Regions from separate parts of the Janthinobacterium sp. PSRC1-1 genome, predicted to be linked through region 1. Evidence: predicted binding sites of a transcription regulator. Region 1 holds the regulator's gene; the other holds the start of a gene.

Region 1 (3,491 bases):
AGAAGGCCGATTCCGAGAAGGAAGCCGTCATCACGGCACGTAGCGGCCACGTCGATGACGTCAAGCAGGTGCGTACCCTGACGGGCGACGTCGTGCTGGTCAAGGGTACCTTGACCATGAAGGCGGGCCGGGCCCTGATCACGGAAGACCCGCAAGGCTACCAGTTCATCACCTTCTGGGCCGATCCCGGCAAGCTGGCCACCTTCCGCCAGAAGCGCGATGGCGCCGGCGACCTGTGGGTGGAAGGCGAGGCGGAGCGCGTGGAATACGATAACAAGACGGAAGTGGTGAAACTGTTTTCCAAGGCCAAGCTGACGCGCCTGGAAGGCACGAAAGTGACCGACGTGGCCAACGGCGCCTTCATCTCGTATGACAGCCGCAAGGAAGTATTCAAAATGGAAAATTCCGACAGCGGCACCAGCACGCCCGATGGCGGCAGCGTGCGCATGGTGATCCAGCCGAAGCCCAAGGCGCCGGCCACGCCCGCACCAGGAAAGAACTAATGGACAATACACGTTGCGGCAGCACCCTGATCGTTCGCGGGCTGCAAAAAACCTATGGCAAGCGGCAAGTCGTGCATGATGTCTCGCTGCAAGTCGAATGCGGCGAAGTGGTGGGATTGCTGGGCCCGAACGGCGCCGGCAAGACCACCTCGTTCTACATGATCGTCGGTCTGGTGCCGTCGGACGGCGGCACCATCGACATCAGCGGCGTGGACATTTCCCGCCTGCCGATCCACCGCCGCGCGCAGATGGGCCTGTCGTATCTGCCGCAGGAAGCGTCCGTCTTCCGCAAGCTGACGGTGGAAGACAATATCCGCGCCGTGCTGGAAATCCAGACCGTCGAAGGCCGCCCCCTGAAGAAGGCCGAGATCGAGGAGCGCCTGGATAAATTGCTGGCCGACTTGCAAATTGAAAAGTTGCGCGAGAACCAGGCGCTGTCGCTGTCGGGCGGCGAGCGCCGCCGTGTGGAAATCGCCCGCGCGCTGGCGACCGACCCGCGTTTCGTGCTGCTCGACGAACCGTTCGCCGGTGTCGACCCGATCGCCGTGATCGAGATCCAGCGCATCGTGCGCTTCTTGAAGGAGCGCAATATCGGCGTGCTGATCACCGACCATAATGTGCGCGAGACGCTGGGTATCTGCGACCGTGCCTACATCATCAACCAGGGCTCGGTGCTGGCGTCGGGACGCCCCGACGACATCATCGCGAACGAGTCGGTGCGCCGGGTCTACCTGGGCGAACACTTCCGCATGTGAGCCAATGAAACAATCATTGCAGCTGCGCACTTCGCAGCACCTGGCACTGACGCCGCAGTTGCAGCAATCGATACGCCTGTTGCAATTGTCTACCCTGGAATTGCACCAGGAACTAGAGCAACTGCTGACGGACAATCCCTTGCTCGAGCGCCTCGACGATCCGCTCGATCATTCGCTGCGCCTGCTGTCCGACGGGGCCCTGAGTTCCACGGCCGCGCCGGCCGAAGCGCCGCCCCAGCCGCCCGGCCAGGAGGCGCCTGCGGCGCCGGCCGAAGCGGAGGCGTTTGACGGCGAGGCGGGCGAGGGCCCGGCCGCCGCGGACGGCGGCGACAGCGACTGGAGCGAGGCGAGCCGGGGCAAGGCGCCCGACGACGAAGATTCGCGTCCGCAATTGGAGGCCCATCACTGTACCCTGCGCGAACACCTGATGGAGCAGATGCGCGTGACGGTGCTCGAATTGCGCGACCGCGCGCTGGTCGAGCTGATCATCGACGCGCTCGACGACAATGGCTACCTGGAAGAGTCGCTCGACGACATCCTGGCGCGCCTGCCGGAAGAGCTGGAAATCGACGCCGACGAGATGCGCACGGCCTTGTCCCTGTTGCAAAGTTTCGATCCGCCCGGCGTGGGCGCGCGCAATGCGTCCGAATGCCTGGCGCTGCAAATCAAGCGCTTGCCGCAGGTCGCCATGGTGACGCGGCGCATGGCCCTCGTCATCGTGGAAAAGCACCTGGCCTGGTTTGCCCAGCGCGATTTCAACAAGCTGAAAAAAGCCCTCGATTGCGACGAGGAAGACTTGCGCGAGGCGCAGACGGTGATTCGCCAGTGCAATCCGCATCCGGGCGCCGTGTTCGCCTCGGACGTGTCCGATTACGTGGTGCCCGACGTCGTCGTCAAGCGCGCGCGCAATGGCTGGCAAGTCACCCTGAACAACGACGTCATGCCGCGCCTGCGCGTCAACGCCATGTACGCCAACTTGCTCAAGCAGGGCAAGGGCGAGGGCGCCATGGGCGCACAGTTGCAGGAAGCCAAGTGGCTGATCAAGAATATGCGCCAGCGCTTCGACACGATCCTGCGCGTGGCGCAGGCGATAGTAGAAAGACAAAAGAACTTTTTCTCGCATGGGGCCGTTGCCATGCGCCCCCTTGTGCTCCGTGAAATAGCTGATACACTGGGTTTACACGAGAGTACTATCTCGCGGGTAACAACTCAAAAGTACATGCTGACCCCGCACGGCATGTTCGAGTTGAAATATTTCTTTGGTAGCCACGTCGCCACCGAAGCGGGGGGCGAAGCGTCATCGACGGCGATACGGGCATTGATCGTGCAACTGACAGGAGCAGAAGACCCTAAAAATCCTTTATCCGACAGTAAGATTGCGGACATGCTGGGGGAACAAGGCATGGTGATTGCGCGACGTACTGTTGCCAAATACCGGGAAGCGTTGAAAATTCCGCCAGTGAGCCTGCGTAAGTGTTTGTAAGTTTTTTTCGGTTCCTCTGCGGGCCGGATAGGATGGACCGCACGAACCCGATCATCTTTAGGAGTGTGTATGAATCTCACCATCAGCGGACATCATCTCGAAGTGACACCAGCCATCCGTGAATACGTACAAACGAAGCTGGAGCGCGTGAAACGTCATTTCGATCAAGTTATCGATATCGCCGTGATTCTGACCGTGGATAACCTCAAAGAGAAAGAAAAACGTCAAAAGGCCGAAGTCAACCTGCGTCTGAGTGGCAAAACTGTCTATGTGGAAAGCCTGGCGCATGACCTGTATGCCGCCATCGATATCCTGATCGACAAGCTGGACAGGCAAGTGATGAAATACAAAACCAAAGTGCAAGGGCACGGTAAAGAGGCGATCAAGCATCTGCCAGACAACTCCGAGGAAGACGCCGTCGTCGCCGTTTAAGGCCACCCGCTTCCAGCAGTTGTGATCAACTAAGGGCGCACATCTTGCGCCCTTTTTTGCGTCTGGACCTGTTGAACGCAATGTTCCCCGCGCAGGCGCTAGAATATTCGCACTTTCACTTTTTTCCTGCCTGCCATGAGCGACTTCGTCCAGACCTCCATCCGCAACCGCACCGGGCATATCGTGCTCGACCGTCCGAAAGCCTTCAATTCCCTGTCGCTGGAGATGGTGCGCGCCCTGAGTGCTGCCCTGCTGGCCTGGCGCGACGATCCGCAGGTGGACGCCGTCGTCATCCGTTCCAGCAGCGACAAAGCCCTG
Region 2 (3,491 bases), on a different contig from region 1:
CCATGCAGCAACTGTTCGCCATGTGGCTCCAGGCGACAATGCTGCTCGATTTCCGTGCTGCTCAGGCGCTGGTTCGCTTTCCCCTGGCGTGCCAGCTGCAGGGCAAAGGCTGCCGCTACCCGCGTGGCGATGGCCTGCGTGCTTTCGCCGGGGCCTGCGTGCCGCCCCAGCGCCGCCGGCGGCATGGCGGCCACTTCGATCTGCAGGTCGATACGGTCGAGCAGCGGGCCGGACAGGCGACTGTGATAGCGCAGCACGGCGTCCGGCGTACAGCGGCAACGGCCGGAAGCATGCCCCAGGTAGCCGCACGGGCAGGGATTCATGGCGGCGATCAACTGAAAGCGGGCAGGAAACTCCGCCTGGCGGGCCGCACGCGAAATGCTGATGACCCCCGATTCCATGGGCTGGCGCAAGACATCGAGGACCCGGCGCTGGAATTCGGCGATTTCATCGAGAAACAATACACCGCAGTGTGCCAGCGAGATTTCTCCCGGGCGCGGCACGTTGCCGCCGCCCACCAGGGCCACGCCGGACGCCGTCTGGTGCGGGGCACGATAGGGACGGCGTTTCCAGTGTTCCACCTTGAAGTGGCCGCCCAGCGAATGCACGGCGGCCGATTCCAGTGCCTCTGCATCGCTCATGGGTGGCAGCACGCCGGGAAACCGGCTGGCCAGCATGGTCTTGCCCGCACCAGGCGGCCCCACCATCAGCACGTTGTGGCCGCCCGCAGCCGCCACCTCCAGCGCGCGTCGCGCCTGCTGCTGCCCCTGCACATCGGCAAAGTCGGGATACGCAAAAGCGTGCGCTGCCAGCACGGGCTGATGGCGTTGCAGGGCCATCTGGCTGGCTGGCGCGGCAAAATGCGCGCAGACCTCGAGCAGGCTGTGGGCGGGATAGATGCAGGCATCGCTGACCAGCGCCGCCTCGTCCGCGTTCACTTGCGGCAGGATGAAGGCGCGTGGTGTGCCCGATTGGCTGCGCTGCATGGCAAACGTCATGGCCAGCGCACCGCGGATGGGGCGTAGCTGGCCCGACAGTGACAGTTCGCCCGCGAATTCATAGTGGTGTAATTGGTTGCCCGGCAACTGGCCGGAGGCGGCCAGGATGCCCAGTGCGATGGGCAAGTCGAAGCGGCCCGATTCCTTGGGCAGGTCCGCCGGCGCCAGATTGGCCGTGATGCGCCGCGCCGGCATTTCAAAGCCGCAGTTTTGCAGCGCGGCGCGGACGCGGTCGCGCGATTCCTTCACTTCCGTATCCGGCAGGCCGACTATCGTAAACGAGGGCAAGCCATTGGCAAGGTGGACTTCGACACTTACCTCGGGCGCCTCCATGCCAGCCAGGGCGCGGCTTTTCAGGACGGCCAGACTCATCAGACTCCCCTGTGGCGCGAGCGCGGTCAGGATCAGTCTAGCGCTTGAAGCGCTGTCAGGCTTGAGCTATGCCAGCAAGGTCGCGTATAACGCGACCTTGCTGGCGGTACGTTATGCCTTTGGGTCGTTCAGGCGCGTTTCCAGTTCGATCAGGCGCAATTCCAGTGCATCGAGCTTGGCGCGGGTCTTGGCCAGCACTTGCGCCTGGATATCGAATTCCTCGCGCGTGACGAGATCGAGACGGGCGAAGCCCTGGGTCATCATCGATTTCACGTTTTTCTCGATATCCTTGGCCGGCGAGTTCTCGATGGCTTGGTGAATCTTGCCTTGCAAGTCGTTAAAGAAGGTATTCATGTCCATGGTCAGTCCTTTTATGGTGCGGCATGTGCATCGCACCATTGCGGTGCACAGCGGTGTTAATCTGGTGCGGAAATAGGCAAATCCACAATGCTTCAGCAGTCCATTTCCGCATGCCCAGGGGCTTGCAGGGTATGTATGGACGGAAATCCCCCTGTCAAGGTGGCTGAGAGCTGGCACGTATTCTGCTAAAGAAGGGATGAACGCTTTGTGATCTCCAGCCAAGATTTTAAACCTCAACCGCTTTAAAAGTTCAATAAAAGGGAATCGCCATGAAGAATCTGTCCAAGAACATGACTTTAGTAGCCGCGTTGACGCTGGCCATGACCGCCGTGTGCGGTAGCGCCATGGCCCAGGATGCAGTGGCAGCGCCTGCTGCGGCCGAAGCCGTACCTGATAACGTGGTGAGCTACAACGTGGCGCTGACCAGCGACTATCGTTACCGTGGCGTGTCGCAAAGCCGTCTCGATCCTGCCATCAGCGGCGGCGCCGACTATACCCACAATCCGACGGGTCTGTACGTGGGCACCTGGCTGTCGAGCATCAAATGGATCAAGGATGGCGGCGGCGATACCAACCTGGAATGGGATGTCTACGGCGGCAAGCGTGGCGAGATCAGCAAGGATTTCACCTATGACGTGGGCGGCCTGTATTACTTCTATCCCTCGAATGGGCTGAGCACCAATGCCAACACTTTCGAGCTGTACGGCCAGCTTGGCTATGGCCCTGCCTATATCAAGTACTCGCACTCGACGACCAATCTGTTTGGTGTCGCCGACAGCAAGAACAGCGGCTACCTCGATGTGGGCGCGAATATCGATATGTACGAAGGTTATCTGCTGAACCTGCATGTGGGCCGCCAGAAGGTCGCGCATAACGATGCCCTCAGCTACACCGACTACAAGCTGGGTATCACCAAGGATTTCGGCATGGCAACAGTCGCCCTGGCTTACGTCAAAGCCAACATCACGTCGCTGGCACCGAATGGCAAGAACCTGGCGAAATCCGGTCTCGTGCTGACCGTGTCCAAAACCTTTTAAGCGAGACTGCCATGAAAATGATTACCGCAATCATTAAACCGTTCAAACTGGACGAAGTGCGTGAAGCCTTGTCGGCTATCAATGTGCAAGGCATTACCGTCACCGAAGTCAAAGGCTTCGGCCGCCAGAAAGGTCACACGGAACTCTACCGTGGGGCCGAGTATGTCGTCGATTTCTTGCCAAAAACCAAGATTGAAGCGGCCGTCGATGACGCCATTGTCGACCAGGCCATCGAAGCGATCGAAGGTGCCGCGCGTACCGGTAAAATCGGCGATGGCAAGATTTTCGTTTACAACCTGGAACAGGTCATCCGCATCCGTACCGGTGAAACCGGCAACGAAGCGCTCTAAGGGGAATATTGATGCATAAAAATATAACAAAATTGCTCGCCGGGATAGCCTGCCTGTGTGCGTTTGGCGTCGCCACGCCGAGCTTTGCCGATGCGCCCGCCAAGACGGAGGCGGCCACGACTACGGCCGTTGCCGCCCCCGCCGTGACGCCCGTGCCTGATGCCGCGCCCGCTGCCGCCGCACCGGCCCCGGCCCCGGCCGCTGCCGCGCCAGCGGCCGCGCCCGTCGCCAACAAGGGCGATACCAGCTTCATGATGATCAGCACCTTGCTGGTGATTTTGATGACCATCCCCGGCCTGGCCCTGTTCTACGGCGGCCTGGTGCGCTCGAAGAACATGCTGTCGGTGCTGATGCAGGTGTTCATGGTGTTCGCG

What was found. The regulator sigma-54, encoded in region 1, starts transcription at its own class of promoters, with help from an activator protein. The targets are predictions, from matches to a motif close to TGGCANGNAANCTGCTTT.
Region 2: ACP7DW_RS28340 (TorF family putative porin) is a predicted target of sigma-54. The motif match lies at 1,902-1,919, and genes of this name have one in related genera.

The regions. Positions count from the first base shown of each region.
Region 1 is NZ_JAFCWK010000004.1:445,198-448,688, forward strand. Features, by position in the region: gene lptA (lipopolysaccharide transport periplasmic protein LptA) at 1-503, shown strand, start outside; gene lptB (LPS export ABC transporter ATP-binding protein) at 503-1,258, shown strand; gene ACP7DW_RS11320 (RNA polymerase factor sigma-54) at 1,263-2,741, shown strand; gene hpf (ribosome hibernation-promoting factor, HPF/YfiA family) at 2,811-3,173, shown strand; gene ACP7DW_RS11330 (enoyl-CoA hydratase/isomerase family protein) at 3,309-3,491, shown strand, end outside.
Region 2 is NZ_JAFCWK010000024.1:16,142-19,632, reverse strand. Features, by position in the region: gene ACP7DW_RS28350 (YifB family Mg chelatase-like AAA ATPase) at 1-1,370, opposite strand, end outside; gene ACP7DW_RS28345 (accessory factor UbiK family protein) at 1,482-1,730, opposite strand; gene ACP7DW_RS28340 (TorF family putative porin) at 2,000-2,767, shown strand; gene ACP7DW_RS28335 (P-II family nitrogen regulator) at 2,779-3,117, shown strand; gene ACP7DW_RS28330 (ammonium transporter) at 3,129-3,491, shown strand, end outside.